DNA from 3 places in the Bradyrhizobium paxllaeri genome. Region 2 is predicted to be linked to each of the others. Evidence: predicted binding sites of a transcription regulator. Region 2 holds the regulator's gene; each other region holds the start of a gene.

The links. The regulator LexA, encoded in region 2, represses DNA repair genes until DNA is damaged. The targets are predictions, from matches to a motif close to TGTTCNNNNTGTGTTCNG.
Region 1: the regulator LexA is predicted to act here: its motif matches at 868-885, upstream of LMTR21_RS21430 (single-stranded DNA-binding protein).
Region 3: the regulator LexA is predicted to act here: its motif matches at 594-611, upstream of LMTR21_RS01945 (helicase-related protein).

What each region holds. Positions count from the first base shown of each region.
Region 1 covers NZ_CP042968.1:4,487,236-4,489,502, reverse strand. Annotated here, with positions in the region: gene LMTR21_RS21435 (outer membrane protein) at 1-587, opposite strand, end outside; gene LMTR21_RS21430 (single-stranded DNA-binding protein) at 1,090-1,578, shown strand; gene LMTR21_RS21425 (DUF2306 domain-containing protein) at 1,858-2,256, shown strand.
Region 2 covers NZ_CP042968.1:4,596,610-4,598,876, reverse strand. Annotated here, with positions in the region: gene LMTR21_RS21965 (hypothetical protein) at 1-67, opposite strand, end outside; gene LMTR21_RS21960 (hypothetical protein) at 209-631, opposite strand; gene lexA (transcriptional repressor LexA) at 863-1,564, opposite strand; gene LMTR21_RS21950 (molybdopterin molybdotransferase MoeA) at 1,761-2,267, opposite strand, start outside.
Region 3 covers NZ_CP042968.1:416,648-418,914, forward strand. Annotated here, with positions in the region: gene LMTR21_RS01940 (DUF3108 domain-containing protein) at 1-239, shown strand, start outside; gene LMTR21_RS01945 (helicase-related protein) at 812-2,267, shown strand, end outside.

The DNA of each region.
Region 1 (2,267 bases), 110 kb from region 2:
GGGGCAAAGCCGAATTCGAGGCCCGCGCCGACTACGCCACCCCAGCGGGTGTCGTCACCGGTGGTGGCAACCACGGCGCCCGTGGCAGTATCACGGATGCGGAAACGATCCCCCGTAACGGCCGCACCGCCCTTGACGTAGAACAGAACGTTATTGGCGGCCCAACCGACCTGGCCCGTGATCAGGCCGAACGCATCAATGCGCGACTCGTTGCGGAGCGTCGGATCGAACAGGCTCACATTGTTGCCCTGGAAGTCGGCCCAGTTGCCCTGGCCTTCAAGACCGAACACCCAAGTGCCGGCCTGCCAGCGATAGCCGAGCTGACCGCCGGCGGTGCCGCCGGTTGCATCGTGACAGCCTTCGGGGAAGGCCGGAACGATAGGACCGATGCCGTCGTTGGTGAGATCCCAGCACTTGCGGCTCGAACCCCAGCCGCCGTTGGCGCCGATGTAGAAACCGCTCCAGTCATACACCACGGCGACCGGCGCCGGCGGCGCCTTGGTATAGGGGCGCGCCGCAAGGTCGGCGGCGGCCGCAGGCGCAGCAAACGCGATGAGAGCAACCGTACCTAACAGAAACTTCTTCATCCTCTGATCTCCAGCTCTTGCCCGCTTCCCGTTGGTCCCGAAGCGTTGCCGTGATGACGCGAACGCCCGCGCCGATGGGTAATTCTATATCGCGACTCGCGCGAAAATGGCGTGTCCCGGGTGCAACAGGTGAGAGCCAAGTTATATGCACAACACCATGATTACGCTGGTATAATTGGAACCGAAAAGGGGGCTTTCGGGTTCCATTTCGGCTCTCCGTGGGTTCCCGGAATTCGCTTGGCGGTTGTAACGTCGCGGCCAGGCCCTAGTGGGTGTTGGCGGGAACAAAGCTGGAACGCGCGTCCGGGCGATGCTATATGTGGATAACCGCCGGCTTGGCGAGGGATCGCCAAGTCAGCGGGGCCTGCGAGCGTATAGGGTCCGGTTCGGATGTCCAAAGCGGACAGGCGACAGGTCAAGCGGCAGGTCAAGAATTGAAGAACGTCCGGCGACAGCCGCCGGGCCAGTGATTTTTGCCGGCGATATCGAGTGGAGAGCGGCGATGGCGGGAAGTGTGAACAAGGTGATTCTGGTCGGCAACCTCGGCAAGGATCCGGAGATCCGGCGTACACAGGACGGGCGGCCGATCGCCAATCTGAGCATCGCGACCTCGGAGACCTGGCGCGACAAGGGCACCGGCGAGCGCAAGGAAAAGACCGAGTGGCACCGCGTCGTGATCTTCTCCGAACCGCTTTGCAAGATTGTCGAGCAGTATCTGAAGAAGGGCGCCAAGGTTTACATCGAGGGCGCGCTGCAGACCCGCAAATGGACCGACCAGAGCGGCGTCGAGAAATACTCGACCGAAGTCGTGCTGCAGGGTTTCAACTCGACCCTGACCATGCTTGATGGCCGCGGCGGCGGCGGAGGCGGCAGCTTCGGCTCCGACGACGGAGGCGATTTCGGCTCCAGCGGTCCGGTCTCGTCGGCACCGCGGCGGGCGGTAGCGGCCGGCGGCCGCAACAGCGACATGGACGACGACATCCCGTTCTAGCGCAGGGTCTTCTAGTGAAGGCTCGTTCTGGAGCAGGGCGTTCCGGCGGCACATTGCCCTCGCAGGAAATTCGTTGGCGGGAACGGGCTTTGCGCCGGGCCTACTTCAATGCGCCGATGCAAGAACGAGCGGCATTCGGCTGACTGCGCTTGTGGGCGTATTTGCGATCTGAGCGTGCGGCCGGTTCGCCCCGGCCGTTATGGTTTTAATATTTACATGAGGTATTTCACCTAAGCTGCTCCCAGCCCCGAACGCCAATCGGATCTGGAGCGCCTACCGATGAGCCTCGCACCGCTGCTGGAGGCCCCCGGGACCATCCCGCTACACGCCTTCGCCGCGATGGCGGCGTTTGCACTTGGCATAGTTCAGTTCGCCGCACCAAAAGGGACGTTGCCGCACCGGACCATCGGCTGGATCTGGGTGGTGCTGATGTTTACGGTCGCAATCAGTTCGTTCTGGATCCACGAGATCCGTCTGCTCGGACCGTTCAGCCCAATTCATCTGCTCTCGATCTTTGCGCCGATCATGCTGGTGCTCGCGGTGCTGCATGCCCGCCGGCACAATGCCGGCGCGCACAAGAAGGCGATGATCTCGATCTTCTTCGGCGCGCTGATCGTCGCCGGCGTGTTCACCTTCCTGCCGGGCCGGATCATGCATGCGGTGGTTTTCGGCCCATAGAAAGAGGTAAT
Region 2 (2,267 bases):
CGTCGGGAAATTGCTGCCAGACCGCAAGATCTTCGGCCGTGATCGTGAGCCAGCCGTATCTGAACATGTAACGTCCGGGCTCGGTGACGCGTCCAGCCCTTTGCCATGTAACCTTGTTGACCACCGGTTGCCCCCTCGGTGTCGGATTTTGAAAAACACATCACCATGATCCGCCGGCCTGAACCGGCGGATCGCATGCGCGTCTCGTCTATCCAGTCACGATCGAAGCGGCTGGACGCGCTTCCGTCACCTTTGGTGCACGCTCGCCACCGGTCTGAACCACCGGCAATTGCAGCACGGTCGCGCGCTGGCCTTCGCAAAGTTGCGTCACCAGCACATGGCTTCCATCGGGAAATTCGATCGCGTCATGATGACGGTCGGCGACTTCGGGTTCGATCTGATTGAACTTGCCGACCCGCCAGTCGGTGGTTCGCGTCCAGATCCAGCGGTTGTCGTATTTGACGTCCTCGGCGAACGCCAGTTCGGTGCCGGGAAGCATGCAGACCGCCACTGCTGGCTCGCGTTCCGACGCAAAGCCGCGGGTCGATGTACCGCGGAACGTCGTGGTGATCAGCGTCTCGCCGACCTGGGCAGGCCGGGTAGCCACAGCATGCAGGCTATAGTCACACATCGGATGGCTCCCTCATTTGAGATAGCTGACCCGTGTCTTTCAAGGAGGCACAGGCCCCTATCAGAGTGGACATGGCGCAGAGTCTTTTCTTGTTTCTGGGCAATTCTGCGACTGACCCACTGCGCCAAATTCACAAACGCGATAACGCGCATTGGTTCCACGCCCGCAGCAAAAAACCCCGGCCGAGGAACGGCCGGGGTTCTTACGGATGTCTGCAGGACGGCACATTGTTCAGTACTTGCGGTAAAGGCCGATCAGCCTGCCCTGAATCCGGACCCGGTTCGGCGGCAGGATGCGGACTTCATAGGCGGCGTTGGCAGGCTCCAGCGCGATGGAGGCGCCGCGGCGGCGGAAGCGTTTCAGCGTAGCTTCCTCCTCGTCGATCAGCGCCACCACGATGTCGCCGGTGTCGGCGGTCTCGTTGCGCTGAATCAGCGCCATGTCGCCGTCGAGGATGCCGGCCTCGACCATGGAATCGCCGCGTACTTCGAGCGCGTAATGCTCGCCCGAGCCGAGCATATCGGGCGGCACGCTGATGGTGTGGCTGCGGGTCTGCAGCGCCTCGATCGGCGTGCCGGCGGCGATCCGGCCCATCACGGGCACCGCGACCGGGCGATTGCCGTCATCCTCGGCGGCGGGCAAGCTCACTGTACGCTTGCCGAGCGTGCCTTCGATCACACTCGGCGTGAAGCCGCGGCGGCCATTGCCGGCAGCGGCGAGCTCCGGCAGCTTGATGACTTCGATGGCGCGGGCGCGGTTGGGCAGGCGGCGGATGAAGCCGCGCTCCTCCAGCGCCGTAATGAGGCGGTGGATTCCGGATTTCGAGCGCAGGTCGAGCGCGTCCTTCATCTCGTCGAATGAAGGCGGCACGCCGGCCTCTTTCAGCCGTTCATTGATGAAACGCAGAAGTTCATACTGTTTGCGCGTAAGCATCGCGAGCAATTCCCCGGTTGGCGTCGTCGTTTCGAATCTTCAGCGCCCAGATGGCGGGAGCGCCCAAACTCCCAGGCAGAGACACCAGCAGTCGAAACAAATCATGAACGGACACTATATGTTCGATATGTGTTCCGCAACCACTTAATTTCAGGTGAACGCGTCAAGGTTTCTGTCCGAGACGCGCCCTGTGGCGTCATTCCGGCAGCCGCAACAGCTCGCACGACGAGCCCTTGGGCGCCGCCGGCGCGAATGGCGGACGTATCACTAATGCCTGTGCCGCAGCGAGATTCCCCAAGAGCGAGGAGTCCTGATGGTTCACCGGCACAGCGATCAGCGTGCCGTCTTCGCGCGCCTCGAGGCGCGCGCGCAGATAATCCTCGCGCTGGTCGTTGGCGGCGAGGTCGCGGCCGAGCAGGGCGCTTTCTCTGACGTGATGGACGTGGTCGCGGCCCGATAATGCGCGAATCAGCGGCACCAGAAACAGGAAGCCGCAGACATAGGAAGAGACGGGATTGCCGGGCAGGCCGATCACCCGCATCGCGCCGAGCCGCCCGTGCATCATCGGCTTGCCCGGCCGCATCGCGATCCGCCAGAACGCCATCGCGACGCCTTCGGCCTCCAGCGAGCGCTTGACCAGGTCGTGGTCGCCGACCGAGGCGCCCCCCATGGTGATCAGGATGTCCGCGTCGGCCTCGCTGGC
Region 3 (2,267 bases), 4.2 Mb from region 2:
GGCCGGCGATCGTCTGCGCGATCTATTTTACGCCGGTTGCGGGCTACATCCCCGATCGGCCCGTGATCAAATACCTCGCCACCGAGCGGAAGATGGAAGTCACGCTGGTGCCGATCACGGGAACCCGGGTCCTGGTTCCCTTCCGCATGACCATCCCGACGCCGTTTGGCCTGGCGATGCTGGAAGCGACGTCGTTTGTCACGACGGCGACGCCGCCGAGGGTAGCGAAGACGAATTGAGGGTTCGGTCGGCGCTCGCAATCCACGCTCCGCCGTCGTCCCTGCGAAAGCAGGGACCCATACGCCGCGGCCGTGCGGATTGAGGGACTCGGAGTTACTGCCGGCGCCAACCAATGAGCGCCTGTGGTTATGGGTCCCTGCGTTCGCAGGGACGACGGCGCGGCGGGAGTTTGCTGAATCCGCCTTGACTCTTACCCACTTCTGATTCGACTCCACTCTTTAAGAATTTGGTCCCGAAACCGTCGCTTGTGGAGCCCGCGTAAACTTGATCTAGTGCCGCCCCTGGCGTGTCAGCGCGAGATGTTGCGGTGAACGTATCGGGTCTCGGGAGGAGTCAGCGATTCGGACTGGATTCGTTCCAGACTCGTTCCAGAGCTTAAGCCGCGACCGCATCGCCGTCGCAAAGTGAAACAGAATCGGCCGAATTGACGCCGAGCGACCAGAAAGGCTTCCGTCATTGCGAGCGTAGCGAAGCAATCCATGGCGCGGCAAAGGAACAATGGATTGCTTCGTCGCTTCGCTCCTCGCAATGACGGCTTGAACGCCAGCGCTTAATAGAAACACCTGCATCGATGGCTTTCTCTCCTTCCACGTTCGCAACCGAACGCGCGCCCGGCGCGGGCGTTACTGCCGTGCTCGGGCCGACCAATACCGGCAAGACCCATCTCGCCATCGAGCGCATGCTGGCGCATTCGTCCGGCGTGATCGGCCTGCCGCTGCGCCTGCTCGCGCGCGAGGTCTACAACAAGATCGCCGATCGCGCGGGCGTTGAGAGCGTCGCGCTCGTCACCGGCGAGGAGAAGATCAAGCCGAAGAATCCACGCTACTGGGTCTCGACGGTCGAAGCGATGCCGAGGGATCTCGACGTGTCGTTTCTCGCCGTCGACGAAATCCAGATCGCCGCCGATCTCGAGCGCGGGCATGTCTTCACCGACCGCATCCTGCATCGCCGCGGCCGCGATGAGACGCTGCTGCTGGGCGCTGCGACGATGCGCCCGATCATCGAGCGGCTGCTGCCCGGCGCGTCGATCATCACGCGTCCGCGGCTGTCGCAGCTCGAATTCGCCGGCGATCGCAAGATCACGCGGCAGCCGCGCAGAACGGCCATCGTCGCGTTCTCGGCCGATGAAGTTTACGCGATCGCGGAGTTGATCCGGCGCCAGCATGGCGGCGCTGCTGTTGTGCTCGGCTCGCTCTCGCCCCGCACGCGCAATGCGCAGGTCGCGATGTTCCAGAACGGCGACGTCGATTACCTCGTCGCCACCGACGCGGTCGGCATGGGGCTGAACCTCGACGTCGATCACGTCGCCTTCGCCTCGGATCGCAAGTATGACGGCTATCAGTTCCGACGCCTCACGCCCGCCGAGTTCGCGCAGATCGCGGGCCGCGCCGGGCGCGCCACCCGCAACGGCACATTTGGTACGACGGGACGCTGCGCGCCGTTCGAGCCGGAGCTCGTAAACGCGCTGCAGAACCACACGTTCGACAGCGTCAAAATGCTGCAGTGGCGCAATTCGAAACTGGATTTCTCCTCGCTCGGGAGCTTGCAGGTCTCGCTGGCGCTGCCGCCGGGGCACGAGGTTCTGACCCGCGCGCCGATCGCCGAGGACCAGCGCGTGCTCGATCACGCCGCCCGCGACGGCGAGGTGAGGGACATGGCCCACGGCGCAGGCGCCGTGGAACGGCTGTGGGACGCCTGCGCGATCCCGGATTACCGCAAGATCGCGCCGGCTGCCCACGCCGAGCTCGTGACTACGCTTTATGCATTCCTGATGAAAAAGGGCCGGATCCCTGACGCATGGTTCGCCGCCCAGGTCGACCAGGCCGACCGCGTCACCGGCGATATCGACACGCTGTCGGGCCGGATCGCGCAAATCCGCACCTGGACCTTCGTCGCCAACCGCCCGGACTGGCTGTCCGACCCCGACCACTGGCAGGGGATCACCCGGGAGGTGGAAAATAAATTATCCGATGCGCTGCATGAACGTCTAACGGAGCGTTTCGTTGACCGGCGGACCAGTGTATTGA